2 regions of the Sedimentibacter sp. MB35-C1 genome follow, and region 2 is predicted to be linked to the other one. Evidence: riboswitches for the same ligand, from Rfam matches in the RefSeq annotation. Region 2 holds a riboswitch; the other holds the start of a gene.
The links. Region 2 has a riboswitch for glycine ahead of RBQ61_RS12155 (ACT domain-containing protein). Riboswitches for the same ligand answer to the same signal wherever they lie in the genome.
Positions count from the first base shown of each region.

Region 1 (8,092 bases), 1.4 Mb from region 2:
AACCTGATCTCCCTCGTCTTTTCTCAAAAGACCATGGTCAACAAATACACATATTAAGTTTGAACCGATTGCCTTGTGAACCATTACTGCAGCAACAGATGAATCCACTCCTCCGGACAAAGCACAGAGAGCTTTTTTATCTCCTACTTCGGCTTTGATTCTTGCTATGCTTTCTTCAGCAAAATTACCCATATTCCAATCTTTGCTTAACCCACATACATTGAACAGGAAGTTATTGATAATTTCCTTTCCTCTTTGAGTGTGTTCAACTTCTGGATGAAACTGAACTGCGTAAATTTTCTTTTCTTCATTTTTCATAGCACATATGTGGCATGTATCTGATTTTGCAGTTATTTCAAAATTTTCCGGTGCTTTTTCTATATAGTCTGTATGGCTCATCCAACACAGCGTATCTTGCTCGATTCCTTTAAACAGGTTATCGCCTGACATTATCTGAAGCTTAATTTTTCCGTATTCTCTAGAATCGGCTCCCTTTACCTTTCCTCCGAATTCCTGAGCTATAAATTGACCACCGTAGCAAATACCAAGCAAAGGAACTCCTAAATTAAATATTTCATTTGAAATGCTCGGAGCATCTTCAGCATATACGCTGGCCGGTCCTCCGGAAAGTATTATTCCTTCAGGTTTCTTTTCTCTTATTTTATCGATTGAAGATGTGTATGGCATTATTTCACAATACACATTTGCTTCTCTAACTCTTCTCGCTATGAGTTGACTGTACTGTGCACCAAAATCAACTATTACTATCATTTTTTTACTCCTCTTAGGTAAACGACCTTTATTTTTTATATAGATTATCAAAAAAACTTATTCATGTCAATTAATAAAAAGCCGATCAGATATATAAATCTTACAGGCCAAGTAAAATATTACTATATTTTACAAAAATAATAAAAAGCGGGCGGTCGCCAGCTTTTTATTAACATAAATATTATTTATGTATATCACTTCTTTTTTGGCATTGAATGTATTGCATCTCCCGTGCAGCAGCATACGGCTTCGTAAAAAACCTCCGACAACGTGGGATGAGCAAACACTGTTGTTTTAATATCTTCAACCTTAAGTCCATTTTTTATTGCCATAGATCCTTCATGCACTATGTCACTAGCATGAGGGCCCATTATATGAACTCCAATTATTTTATGGCTGTCTTTTTCTGCCATGACTTTTACAAATCCCTCACCTTCGCCCATTGCCAGAGCCTTACCATTAGCTCCAAACATTGACTTACCGATAACATATTCTATATTTGCTTCTTTTGCCTCGTCTTCTGTCATTCCAACTGAGGCAGCCTCAGGAAATGTAAAAACACATGAAGGAACTGCATTGTAGTTTAATTGTGGCAAAGTATGCTCGTATATGCCTTCAACACATGATTTTCCCTCTTCCGATGCAATGTGCGCAAGCATTGTGCCTCCAATTACATCACCTATTGCATATACTCCTTCCGCTGAAGTCATATATTTTTCGTCAACCTTTATTCCTTTTTTATCATATTTTATTCCTGCAGCTTCAAGGTTTAATCCATCTATATTAGGTTTCCTTCCGGCAGCTGACAGCAAGTAATCACACTGAACTTCAAAGATTCCCTTTCCGCTATCAACCGTCAACTTAAGTCCTTCTTCTGCTTTATGTACTTCTTTCAGTGCAGAGCCTGTCAAAATTTTTATGCCTTGTTTTTTCATATAAACAGCCAATTTTTTAGACAGTTCATCATCAAGTCTGTACAATATTTTAGGCAGGAATTCTATTATCGTTACTTGAGACCCCAGAGCAGCAAATATTCCGGCAAATTCGGCTCCTACAACGCCTCCGCCTAATATGGCCAAACTTTTAGGAACTTCTTCAAAGTTTAATATCTCATCACTTGTTATAACGCCTGGCAAATCAATTCCGGTGACAGGAACTGATGATGAAACCGAGCCTGTAGCTATAATAATATTTGATAATGTTATTTCTTCGACACTGTTTTCACTTATTACTTCTAATACATTTTTTCCTTTAAATGAAGCTCTTCCTTTTATTACTTCTATTGAGTTTGCTTTTAACAGTTTATCAATACCTGATACAAGTTTGCTGACAACTTCATCTTTTCTCTTTTTAGCTTTTGGCATATCAAATGAGTAATTTCCCATTGCTATTCCATACTCTTCAATACTCTTTAATGATTTAACTGTTTCTGCATTCTTATAAAAGGATTTTGTTGGTATACACCCACTGTTCAGGCATGTTCCACCAAGTCCGGTCTCTTCTATAACCGTCACCTTAGCTCCAAGCTGTGCGGCCTTTATAGCCGCTTCATAGCCTCCTGGGCCCGCACCGATAATAACCAAATCTCTATTCATTCTACACCTGCTTATTATAGCGAAGTACAGGCTTCCTTGCGGCTTGAGCTTCATTAAGCCTGGAAACTACTGTTGTATGCGGAGCATTTTTTACTACGTCCGGATCATTTTCTACTTCATCAGCAATCTGTATCATAGCCCCTATGAACTGATCCAATGTTTCCTTTGTTTCACATTCTGTTGGCTCTATCATCATTGCCTCAGAAACAATTAACGGAAAATAAACTGTAGGAGGATGGTATCCGAAATCCAGAAGCCTCTTAGCTATATCCAGAGTGGTTACACCGCGTTCTTTCTGTAAATCGCCTGACAACACACATTCATGCATACATTCTCTGTCAACAGGCAGGTAGTATCTTCCTTTGAGTTTTGATGCAATATAGTTTGCATTGAGCACTGCATTTTCAGCTACAGCCCTTAATCCTTCCGGACCTTGTCCCCTGATATAAGCATAGGCTTTCACATAAACTCCAAAATTTCCATAGAATGATCTTACCTTTCCTATAGACAGCGGTCTGTCATAATCGAAGACGTACTCATTTTCTTTCTTAGCAACAACTGGAACAGGCAGGAAAGCGCTAAGATGCTCCTTAACCCCTACCGGTCCAGATCCAGGTCCTCCTCCGCCATGAGGTGTACTGAATGTTTTGTGAATGTTGAAATGAACTACATCAAATCCCATATCTCCAGGTCTGGTAACGCCAAGAATTGCATTTGCATTCGCTCCGTCATAGTACATAAGCCCGCCTGCTTCATGCACTATCTCAGATATCTTCAATATATTTTCATCAAACAAACCAAGCGTATTAGGATTTGTCAGCATAAGCCCTGCCACTTTATCACTCATAACAGTTTTTAGGGATTCTAAATCAACTAAACCCTTATCATTTGACTTAACTTCAACTGTCTCAAACCCTGCAACTACTGCTGAAGCAGGATTTGTTCCATGGGCTGAATCAGGAATAATTATTATATTTCTTTTTTCGTCGCCTCTACTTCTGTGATATGCCTTTATTATCATAAGGCCCGTCAGCTCTCCGTGAGCTCCTGCCGCAGGCTGAAGAGTACATTTGTCCATTCCCGAAATTTCTGAAAGCATGCCATCAAGCTCGTATATCACCTGCATAGCTCCTTGTGAAATTTCTTCCGGCTGATATGGATGAATTTTTGAAAATCCGTCAAATCTTGCTACTACTTCGTCTACCTTTGGGTTATACTTCATTGTACAGCTTCCCAGAGGGTAGAACCCTGTATCTACACCGTGGTTTCTCTGCGAAAGTTGTGTGAAATGACGTACCGCATCAAGTTCACTTACCTCAGGCAGTTCAGGAGATTTTTCTCTTAAATATTCATTACCAATAAGTTCTTCCATTTCTAAAGAAGGAACATCACATTCAGGCAGAGAATATGCTTTTCGCCCTTCTCTGCTTAATTCAAATATCAAGGGTTGATGTTTTAGCATATTATTCTGCCGCCTTTCTAATAAAATTATCTATTTCACTTTTTGTACGTTTTTCTGTTACAGCCAAAAGCCAGCCGTCTTTTAGTTCTGGATAATCTTTTGCCAGTTCATAGCCTCCGATAATGTTGTATTTCAGTAGGTCTTTGTTAAGGCTTGCTACATCTTTCTCGCTCTTTACCGTAAATTCCTTAAAGAATGGCTTAGAAAATACGGAACTGAATTTTCCCGTTCCAATTAATTCATTATATGTATAATGCGCTTTCTGTACGCAAAGGTTGGCAACTTCCTTTAATCCTTCTTTTCCCATAAGCGTTAGGTAAATAGCGGCAGTCAAAGCATTTAATGATTGATTTGAGCAAATGTTAGAAGTCGCTTTTTCCCTTCTTATGTGCTGTTCTCTCGTCTGTAGTGTAAGAACGAAGCCTCTGTTCCCATCCTTATCAACAGTCTCTCCTACAATTCTGCCAGGCAATTTTCTCATAAGTTTTTTTGTAACTGCTATGAATCCTAGGTAAGGTCCGCCGAAGCTTAGTGGATTTCCCAGTGACTGTCCATCGCCTACAGCTATGTCAGCTCCCAATTCCCCAGGGCTTTTCAGCAATGCCAACGATATTGGATCAGCACTGGCTATTAGCAGGCTCTTATTTTCATGAGCTATATCTGCTATATCTTTTATATTTTCAATAATTCCAAAGAAGTTAGGGCTCTGAATAATTACAGCGGCCGTGTTTTCATTAATTTTATTTTTTAAATCATCCAAATCAATTTGTCCGTCTTTATATCCGACAGCAGTTACCGTAATATCTCTAAACTGCGCGTATGTCTTAAGCACTTTTATACTTTCAGGATGAGCATTTGATGCAATTATAACCTCGGATCTCTTCGTAGCTTCGCATGCCATGATTGCTGCCTCTGTCAATGCAGTAGCACCATCATACAACGAAGCATTTGCAACAGGAAGGCCTGTCAATTCGCTTATCAACGTCTGATATTCAAAAATGGCCTGCAGTGTCCCCTGACTTATTTCTGGCTGATATGGAGTATACGCTGTATAAAACTCCTGGCGTGAAATTAAGTGATCTATAACCGCCGGAATATAATGGTCGTAGGCACCTGCACCTAAAAAGCATGTATAGTCATCAAGATTACAGTTTTTATTTGCTAATAACTTCATCTTCTCTACAAGCTCCATTTCAGATACCGCCTCTGGAATATCCAAATTTGTTTTTAGCATTACCGACTGAGGAACTGACTTGAATAGAGACTCGATACTATCATATCCCATTTCTTTAAGCATCTGCTCTTGGTCATTATTAGTATTTCCTATATATCTTGTCATTCGTTCCTCCTTACTCGCATATTTTTTCGTAGTCTTCTGACGTAAGCAGAGATTGTGTTTCATCTGGATTGGACATTTCTATAACAGCAAACCATGCATCGTACGGTGATTCATTTATCTTTTCTGGGCTGTCTGCAAGCTCTTCATTGACTTCAACTATAGTGCCTGAAAGCGGAGCATAAACATCTGATGCAGCCTTTACTGATTCAAGAACTACAAATTGGTCTCCCTTTTCAACAGTTGCACCCACTTCAGGAAGTTCAGCGTACACCACTTCACCCAAATGATCCTGAGCATAATCTGTTATACCTATATAAGCCTTGCTTCCTTCTACTTTCACCCATTCATGTGATTCTACATATTTTAATTCCTTTAATAATTTCATAATGCCCTCCATTATTTTTATATTTTCATTATTTTTTATATTTTTTTGTATAAAATGGCTTTTTAATAACTTCAGCTTTTACATTTTTATTTCTTATGACAATCTCAATAGGTGTTTTTTCCTTTGCATATTCTGCATCTACTAATGCAAGACCTATATTTTTCTTCAAAGTAGGCGAATAGCTCCCTGTAGTTACATAGCCTATTTTTTTACCGTCTGAGTGCACTTCGTATCGATTCCTTGGAATTCCCCTTCCAAGCATTTCAAATCCCACAAGTTTCCTTTTTAATCCTGATGCCTTTTGCTCTGATAAGGTATTCCTTCCTATAAAATTATTCTTTGATAATTTTACGCAAAAACCCAGGCCAGCCTCCAGAGGCGTTACATCTTTATCTATTTCGTGACCGTATAAAGGAAGAGCCGCTTCAAATCTCAATGTATCTCTTGCTCCCAGTCCCACCGGAACTATTCCGTTTTCCTTTCCTGCCTCAAGAAGCATATCCCACATCTTAGGCCCTTCGGAAGAAGCGAAGTAAAGTTCAAACCCATCTTCTCCGGTATATCCTGTTCGTGATAACAAAGCACTTATTCCACCAACATTCACGTCGCTTTTAAAATGATAAAATTCTATTTCGTCTAAATTTTCATTTACAAGCTTCTGTAAAATCGCTTGTGCTTCAGGCCCTTGAAGAGCAAGCTGAGCATAATCAAGCGATACGTTTTTAATTTTTATATTCCCTAACGCATTATTATTCAACCACTCATAATCCTTTTCAGTGTTCGAAGCGTTAACAACAAGCAAATAATCAGTACTGCTGTATTTGTACACCAGCAAATCATCTACTACTCCACCATCTTCATAGCACATTGTTGTATATGCTATCTGATTATCCGCAAGAACAGAAATATCATTAGTAACAATCATTTGCAGATATTTTTCCGCATCTTCACCTTTGACTGTTATCTCTCCCATATGAGACACATCAAACAATCCCGCCTTACTTCTAACTGCCTCATGCTCCAAAATTATCCCCGAATATTCCACAGGAAGATTCCAACCGCCAAAGTCAATTATTTTACCCTTTAATTCTAAATGCTTTTCATATAATGGTGTCGTTTTCACTAAATCACTCCTTTTCAATTATTCATTTGACATATAATAATGCCTAAAATAAAAGACAGCGATAATAACCAATGTCATTACCTCTGTCTTAATCTTTGTTATTCAGAGAATTGTCCAAGCTTCATCCTTTTGCCTGAAAGTTTCATCGCACTCGACACGTGCGACTTGCTTCTTCGGCTCCCCCTTCGGGGTCTCTCCAAAGCTTTTCATACAATTATACTTGCGTATTTTTATTCTTACTGATAAACCTTTATTTGTTACTTTTAACCATATTATAAAACTTTAATTCCAAAGAGTCAACAGTTTTTGTATCGTGAAAAAAACTACTTTTAAGAGAGCTATTGTCCGCATATTTATGATAACTTTATATCAATATATACTTCTTGACTTTTATCTGCTAAACTATTATTATTTTATATATATCAATATATGGAGTGGAAAATGAATATTTTAATAACATATGCAGGCAATAACAGCACTACTTCAGAATGCGCGAAGTTACTGTCTGAAAAACTTCCTGGTTCTCATGTAGTAAATTTAACTAAAGAAAGCCCGGACATATCTGGCTATGATACCATTATAATAGGAAGTTGTATAAGATTTAACAACATACATTCTTCAGTAGTAAATTTTATCAGACATAACTTAGAAGTACTTATGAAAAAAAACACTGCCATATATTTGTGTTGCGGTTTCCCAGAAAAAGCTAATCAATACCTACTTCATAATTTCCCAAAGAAACTATTGAACAAATCCATATCAATCCAATGCTTCGGAGGAAAATTAAAAGTTAAGCCCCATAAATTGTTTGATCGATTAATTATTAAAACCGTTCAAAAAAATTTCAAATTAGAAAGCCGAAAATTTACAGAAATAGATTACGAAAGTATACAGACAATGGCAAGTGATATATTACAATCAAAAAAATAAGAATGGCATTTTTAAGTTGCCATTCTTATTTTTAGTGTTATCTAAAGTCATTATTGTTGTTATTGTTTCTGTTGTTATTGTTTCTGTTGTTATTGTTTTGATTATTATTATTTTGATTATTGTTTTGATTGTTATTTTCGCGGTTATCAAATCTATTGTTCTCACGATTGTTTAACCTGTTGTTGTTTTTGTTTTCAAATCTGTTGTTATTGTTTTTGTTATTATTTTTGTTTTCGAAATTATTGTTATTCTTGTTTTCAAATCTGTTGGTTTCATTCTTATTTTGGAAATTATTATTCATTCGCTTCATCTGCTCCCTTAAGTTTTGTTGGCTGTCTAATTTTGACTGTTCTTCCCAATTCAATAACAATGAATCGTTATTTGAATTTTTGCTATTATTGTTCGTAATGATCGATCACCTTCAATCAACATATTAAAGACAGTTATTACAATTTGCTGCCTCAAATATATTATTAACATTTGGCGA
Region 1 is NZ_CP133188.1:1,088,786-1,096,877, reverse strand. It holds gene guaA (glutamine-hydrolyzing GMP synthase) at 1-771, opposite strand, end outside; gene lpdA (dihydrolipoyl dehydrogenase) at 966-2,366, opposite strand; gene gcvPB (aminomethyl-transferring glycine dehydrogenase subunit GcvPB) at 2,368-3,828, opposite strand; gene gcvPA (aminomethyl-transferring glycine dehydrogenase subunit GcvPA) at 3,830-5,167, opposite strand; gene gcvH (glycine cleavage system protein GcvH) at 5,178-5,552, opposite strand; gene gcvT (glycine cleavage system aminomethyltransferase GcvT) at 5,581-6,675, opposite strand; glycine riboswitch at 6,787-6,885, opposite strand; gene RBQ61_RS04995 (flavodoxin domain-containing protein) at 7,117-7,605, shown strand; gene RBQ61_RS04990 (hypothetical protein) at 7,643-7,906, opposite strand.
Region 1: linked by a shared signal. The riboswitch ahead of gcvT (glycine cleavage system aminomethyltransferase GcvT) and the one ahead of RBQ61_RS12155 (ACT domain-containing protein) in region 2 are both predicted to bind glycine.

Region 2 (8,092 bases):
CTACGAATCATTAGGATATGGCTACGGCCCCGGAATAGGAGAAAACTTTGATAAACTGATTCTTATTATTTCAAGAGCTTCAGGTTCGCCGCTGGTTGAAGGAGCAATCAAATTTGCTGCTGAGCTGGTTAAGGGAGGATGCCTTGAAATAGCTAAAAAGGAATTTGAAAAGGCTCACAAGGCCGGCCTGACAGAAATATTAAGCGGGCTTAAATCTTCTAAAAAGCCTGCCGAAGAAGAAATAAAGGCTCCGGAAAAACAAGTGGTAACTTCTCAGATTTCAGGTGTTGAAATAATGGACTTGGAAGATGCCGTTAAGCTTTTATGGAAAAACGGAATTTACGCTGAAAGCGGAATGGGATGTACCGGACCTATAATTTTAGTAAATGATGCAAATATTGATAAGGCAATTGAAATTCTTGCCGAAAATGAGTATATTGCTAAAGAAAAATCTGATTGTTGATACCTGTGGAAGGTTGTTGAAAAAGTTCGTCCTGCGCAAGGCATCGTAATGCAGACGGACTTTTTTAACATTATGGGCAGTGCTTCTTGCACCTGCCCATATTATTTGAAGAAAAGCACTGCATAGATAATTCTAATTTTTAAAGCTGTGTATCGGAGCAGGTATTTTACCTCCTCTTTCTATGAATTTATCGCTTGAAAATTTACTTACAGGCATTATTGGTGCTCTGCCCAGCAGACCTCCAAATTCTGCCGTATCGCCTAGGCTTTTTCCGTATACCGGAATTAATCTTACGGCTGTTGTTTTCTGATTAATAACACCTATGGCACATTCATCAGCCATTATTGCAGAAATTGTGCTTGCTTTTGTATCTCCCGGTATAGCAATCATATCTAATCCCACTGAACAAACACAAGTCATTGCTTCAAGTTTTTCAATGACCAAAGAACCTCTGTTAACTGCATTTATCATTCCTTCGTCCTCACTTACAGGTATAAAAGCGCCGCTCAAGCCTCCCACGTTTGAAGAAGCCATAATTCCTCCCTTTTTAACGGCATCATTTAGCAGTGCCAGGGCTGCAGTTGTACCGTGAGCTCCGCAGCTTTCAAGCCCTATTTCTTCCAGAATTCTTGCAACACTATCACCTATATCTGCAGTAGGAGCAAGAGATAAATCCATTATGCCAAATGGTATGTCCAATATTTGTGAAATTTCCTTTGCAACAACTTCTCCGGCTCTTGTAAGCTTAAAAGCTGTTTTCTTTATTGTCTCGCATACTGATGTGAAGTCCTGACCCCTTATTTGTTCAAGTGCGTTTTTAACGACTCCGGGGCCGCTTACGCCTACATTTATTGAAGCTTCAGGTTGTCCGGGCCCATGAAATGCTCCTGCCATAAAGGGATTGTCCTCAACAGCATTTGCGAATATAACCAATTTTGCACAACCAATGCTGTTGTTATCTCTTGTAAGATAAGCGGTATCTTTAACAATTTTGCCCATTAACTTTATTGCATCCATATTTATACCTGCTTTAGTTGAAGCTACGTTAATTGAAGAACAAACTTTTTCTGTTGAAGCCAAAGCTTCAGGAATTGAATTTATTAAGATTAAATCTCCCTTAGTAAACCCTTTTTGAACTAGAGCAGAGTATCCTCCTATGAAGTCAACTCCGGCTGTATCTGCAGCTTTGTCTAGAGTCTGTGCAAATTTTACATAGTCGGTGTCATTGCATGAACCTGCAATTAATGAAACGGGAGTTACGGAAATTCTTTTGTTTATAATGGGGATACCAAATTCTTTTTCGGTTTTTTCAGCTGTTTCAACAAAATGTTCAGATAATCGCGTTATTTTATCATATATTTTATTCCTGGATTTTTGACCATCTGTATCTGCACAGTCTAAAAGTGAAATTCCCATTGTAATAGTTCTAATGTCAAATTTTAATTTATCAACCATATTAATGGTTTCAAGTATATTTTTATAATTAATCATTTTGTCTCCTTATATTTCATACATTTTGTCAAAAATATCTTCTCGTTGTATTCTAATATTCATACATAATTCATCACCTTTTTTGTTAAGGTGCTGCTGCAGGTCAGCGAATCCTATGTTCATTTTATCTAAATCAACCAACATTATCATTGTAAAGTACTCTCTCATTACTGTCTGGTTAATGTCAAGAATATTTATGCTGCAATTTGATAAAAGAGTTGAAATGCCGGCAATTATGCCAGTTTTGTCTTTCCCTATTATTGTTATTATACCTTTCATTATGTCCTCCAAATATTTAGTTGTGGATGAAAGTCAGGGCATAACCGCTTCACACAAAATATTGGCTTCCTTTCTGCCGAAAATACAAAAAAGAGACTTGGAAGTCTCTTTCTTTTAACAACAAAAATAAAAATACCTAGTATTTTATATCTCTGTTCTTTTACCTGAGAGTTTCATTACATTACGTAACTTTCCCCTTCGGTGCTCAAGTGAGTCTCTCCAGAGTTATGTCCATTGACGGTTAATTTATAATCTTCCGCCAACTTCATCCAACATGTTTTATTAGACGTCAGTATACACTCATTATTTATAAAAATCAAGTAATATTTTAAATTTAATATAAATTAGTTTAGCATAATTAATAAATTTTTGGTATAATGATATACTGGAAGCAATAATAGGAATTCAAATTATAATGATGTACAATAATTATAATTGCTTAATGATATAATAAATATTGAAATTTTAATAAAACTTGGTATAATAGATATCAACAAGGAGTGATATTATGAAAATGGGTTTTGAACTAAACTTATCACAAACTCAAAAGCTTATAATGACGCCTGAATTGAGACAAGCTATTCAAATTCTGCAATTCAACAATGTTGAGTTAATGGAGTTTATATACAAGCAATTGGAGGTAAATCCTTTTCTTGAATCAGCTGACAGCAAAAATCAGGAATCTGGTTCAACAGAAAATACGGGTGATGAATCTAATTATGATAAAAACGATAGCAAAGATGAAATCGATTGGAAGGAAGTCACAGAGAGGTATGACGATTTAAGTTATAAGGCATATGAGAGAAATACCGATTCAGATGAAAGGCAATCATTTGAAAGCTACACTTCAAAAAAAATGTCTTTAAAAGATCATCTTATGGTGCAGCTTGGGGTTTCTGTAAAGACAAGCAAGGAAAAGAGAATAGGTGAATTTATAATAGAGTCTCTTGACAATAAAGGGTACTTGGGATGCTCCCTTCAGGATATAAGCTTGCTGCTGAATGAAGACGTCATAGAAATAGAAAGAATTTTAAGGTTGATACAAACTTTTGATCCGGTTGGAGTAGCGGCAAGAAACTTGAGCGAATGCCTTATGATACAGCTCAGAGAAAAAGGAATACAGGATAAGAATGCATATATTATAGCTGAAAATTATCTGGAGGAAATTGCATTAAACAAGGTGCAAAAGATTGCGAAGGATTTAAAAATAAGTGTTACGAGAGTTCAAGGCCTGTGTGACATAATCAAAATGCTTGAACCAAAGCCGTCCAGAGGATTCATTGTAGATTCGGATAATATAAGGTATATAGTTCCTGATGTTACTATAGAAAAAATAAATGATGAATATGTAATAATCGTAAATGACAATAATCTTCCTACGATCACTATAAGCAGCTACTATAAAAGCATGATTAACAATTTGGCCGACAAGGAAGCAAATAAATTTGTAAATGATAAGCTTAATTCATCAATGTGGCTTATTAAGAGCATTGAACAAAGAAGAATGACATTGTACAAGGTTACTGAATCAATACTAAAATTTCAGAGAAGATTTTTTGAAGAAGGCAAGACGGCATTGAAGCCTTTGGTGTTGAAAGACGTGGCTGACGATATTGGTGTGCATGAATCTACAGTAAGCAGAGCAACAAACGGAAAATATGTTCAGACGCCAAGAGGACTGTTTGAATTAAAATATTTCTTTGCAAGCAGTATTAGTGAAACCGGAGGCGATGGAATTTCATCAACAAGTGTTAAGACTCAAATACAAAATTTGATTAACGGAGAAAATTCTCAAAAACCCATGAGTGACCAAAAGATTGCAGAAATGTTAAGTGCCGAAGGTATAAAAATTTCAAGAAGAACTGTAGCGAAATACAGAGATGAGATGAGAATACCTTCATCTTCAATGAGAAGAAGGTTTTGATAAAGCATAAATCAGAACGTACAATTACGTACGCTCTTTTTTATTTTTTGCTGTACATAAATTATTTAGTGTGATATAATTTTAACTGTAGAACATATTTGAGCATACAAATCGTAATAGTATAACACATTTCTTTTTAACATTTCTTTTTTTATCAAATTAAAAATTCAAAAAATTTTAAATTAGTATTGCAATATAAGAGAAATATGGTAAAATGATGCTAGGGACACAAAGTGCATATATGGGACATATTATATCCCGGAGGGTGTATGGATATAAACAAAATACTTGAAATACAAAATAGAATAGTTCCTGAAACTTTTGATTTATTAATGAAGAGATATGAAATTCTTAAAATTATAAGCACTTTTCAGCCGATTGGCAGAAGAAACTTATCAGCAAAACTTGGAATTTCTGAAAGGATTATGCGTGCAGAAATTGATAAATTAAAGGAAATGGATTTGCTTGATATTCAGGCTGCCGGAGTAAGCTTGACCGGAATGGGCTTAAGCTTGCTTTCAGATATACATAATACATTTTATTATATTAAAAATTTGTCTGAAATAGAATTAAAACTTATGGAAAAGCTAAGACTTAAAAGAGTAGCGGTGGTTTCCGGAGATGCGGATAAGGACAGCTTTACATTTATTGACCTTGGTAAAAAAGCTGCTGAAATTGTAAAGGATCTAATAAGAAATGATACAGTTTTAGGAATATCAGGCGGAACCACAATGGCGTGCGTAGTCAATCAGATGAAGAGAAAAAAAGGAATTAGAAATCTTTTAGTTCTTCCTGCCAGAGGCGGATTAAGCGAGGAACTTGAGATACAGGCAAATACCATTGCTGCTAATTTAGCCGAAAAACTGGATGCTTCATACAAGCTTTTGCACATTCCGGATAATCTGGATGAAACAGAATTAGGCATATTAAAAAATAATAAGCTTATAAACGATGTTCTTGAAGACATTCAGCGAATAGACTTGTTGGTTTTCGGACTTGGTAATGCCAGAGATATGGCAATAAGAAGAAAATCAGACAAACGTGTTTTTAATATAATTGAGTCGGAGAGATTAACTGCAGAGGCTTTTGGATATTTTTTCGACAAAGACGGCAATGTAAAAATGCACACTAACTCTGTGGGAATAACCATGGATAACTTCAGGTCAATAAAAAACGCAGTAGGTGTTGCCGGCGGAAGCTCTAAGGCGGAAGCTATTTATTCAATTTCTAAATTTAATAATAATTTTATCCTTATTACAGATGAAGCAGCTGCAAAAAGGATATTAGAATTATAGATAAGAATAACTAAATTAATTATATTTATAATTGGAGGATAATATGGTAAAAGTAGCAATTAACGGATTTGGAAGAATCGGAAGGCTTGCATTAAGGCTAATGACACAGGATAGCAATTTTAAGGTAATGGCAATAAATACAAATTCAAGTGCCGAGACATTGGCTTATCTGCTGAAATATGATACAGCTCACGGAAACTTTATGACGGACAAAATTACATACAATGAAAATGCATTGATAGTAGATGGAAATGAAATTATTACATCGAGCAATAAGGATCCTGAAAACTGCAATTGGAAAGAACTTGATATTGATCTTGTAATAGACTGCACAGGTAAATTTAATGATGCTGAAAAAGCACAGGCTCATATCAGAGCTGGAGCTAAAAAAGTATTGTTGTCAGCTCCTGGAAAAGGAGATTTGAAAACAATCGTATACAATGTTAACCATGAAATACTTGACGGAACTGAAACTGTAATATCAGCAGCTTCCTGCACAACAAACTGTCTGGCTCCTCTGGCAAAAGTATTAAATGATTCATTTGGAATTGAAAAAGGTTTAATGACAACTGTTCATGCATACACAAATGACCAGAACATCCATGATAACTCACATAAGAAGGGAATTATGGCAAGAAGAGGTCGTGCAGCAGCAGCGAACATCGTTCCTACAGCAACTGGTGCGGCAAAGACTGTTGGAAAAGTTCTGCCTGAATTAGAAGGAAAATTAGACGGCATAGCTCTTAGAGTTCCTACAGTTACAGGCTCTGTTGTAGACTTAACTGTTGAATTAAAAAGAAACACTACAGTTGAAGAAATAAATAAAGCTGTTAAGGAAGCATCTAATGAAACATTGGCTTACACAGAAGATCCAATAGTTTCAAGTGATGTTATAGGCAGCCATTATGCAAGTATATTTGATGCGTTATCAACTCAAATACTTGAACGTGACGGAAAACAAATGATTAAGCTTATAACATGGTATGACAATGAAATGTCGTTTACTGCCCAATTAGTAAGACTTGCTAAGTACTGGGGATCAATGAAATAATTAAACTATAGCTGAACGAGAGTGAATAACAGCGAAATTAATATTGCTGATGTTCTTCTGAGGTTCAGCTATTGTTATGGAGGATTGTATGAACAAAAAAACTTTAAGAGATATTGATGTTAAGAACAAGAGAGTTTTAGTAAGATGTGATTTCAATGTTCCCTTGGATGAAAACAGAAATATAACTGATGACATAAGAATAAAAAGCTCACTTCCTACTTTGAACTACCTTTTGGATAAAGGTGCTTCGCTGATTATCATGTCTCATTTGGGAAGGCCTAAAGGAGAAGCAAATCAGAAGTATTCGTTGTTGCCTGTGGCTGAGAGACTGAGAATACTGTTGGACAGAAAAGTAATATTTGAAAACTGTGATGCGGTAGTTGATGATAATGTAAAAAAAAGAGCTTCTCTGCTAAAAGCAGGTGAGGTTATACTTCTTCAAAACACTCGATACAGGAAAGAAGAAGAGAAGAATGGTGAAGAATTTTCAAAAGACTTAGCTTCAATGGCTGATTTATTTGTTAACGATGCATTTGGAACTGCTCATAGAGCACATGCATCAAATGCGGGAGTATGCAAATATCTTCCTTCTGCTGTGGGCTTTCTTGTAGAAAAGGAAATAGAGGTTATGGGAAATGCACTTGAAAATCCTAAAAAACCTCTTACAGCTATACTGGGTGGAGCTAAGGTATCAGATAAAATTGCTGTAATAGAAAACCTGCTGAATATTGCCGATAATATTTTGATAGGTGGAGGAATGGCATATACATTTTTGAAAGCAAATGGACATTCAATCGGAAATTCTTTGCTCGAAGAAGAAAAAGTAAGCCTTGCTAAGGAATTAACGGAAAAAGCAAGAAGTAAAAATGTCAAGCTGTTGTTGCCTGTGGATACAGTAGCCGCTAAGGAATTTAAAAATGACGCAGATTTTGTGACAGTTGATTCGGATAAAATACCTGATGATTATATGGGATTGGATATCGGAGAAAAAACCGTCGCAGCATTCAGTGATGTTATACGTGCGTCAGGAACTGTTATATGGAACGGTCCGCTTGGAGTGTTTGAAATGGAAAATTTTGCAAAAGGAACAAACTCAATTGCTAAATGTATTGCCGAAAACAAAGAGGTAATTTCCATTATAGGAGGAGGAGATAGTGCTGCAGCTGTTGAAAAAGCAGGCCTCGCCGATAAAATAACTCATATATCTACCGGAGGAGGAGCATCTCTGGAATTTTTAGAAGGAAAAGTGCTTCCCGGAATAGACGCGGTTGACAATAAATAGGAGGATTAGTATGAGAAAAACATTGATAGCCGGAAATTGGAAAATGAACAATGACATTGAGCAAAGTTTGATGCTTGCAGAAAATTTAAAATCATTGTCAGGAGAATTTGATAATAATGTGGATGTACTCATATGTCCGACTTTTACATCTTTATATTCAGTTAAGGAAGTTTTAAAAAACTCAAATATCAAAATAGGCGCACAAAATATGCATTTTGAGGATAAAGGAGCATATACAGGCGAAATATCACCGTTGATGTTAAAAGAAATGGGAATTGAATATGTTATTATAGGTCATTCTGAAAGA
Region 2 is NZ_CP133188.1:2,535,671-2,543,762, reverse strand. It holds gene grdD (glycine/sarcosine/betaine reductase complex component C subunit alpha) at 1-463, shown strand, start outside; gene RBQ61_RS12160 (PFL family protein) at 596-1,954, opposite strand; gene RBQ61_RS12155 (ACT domain-containing protein) at 1,964-2,233, opposite strand; glycine riboswitch at 2,376-2,466, opposite strand; gene rpoN (RNA polymerase factor sigma-54) at 2,742-4,157, shown strand; gene RBQ61_RS12145 (sugar-binding transcriptional regulator) at 4,427-5,452, shown strand; gene gap (type I glyceraldehyde-3-phosphate dehydrogenase) at 5,496-6,503, shown strand; gene pgk (phosphoglycerate kinase) at 6,592-7,785, shown strand; gene tpiA (triose-phosphate isomerase) at 7,796-8,092, shown strand, end outside.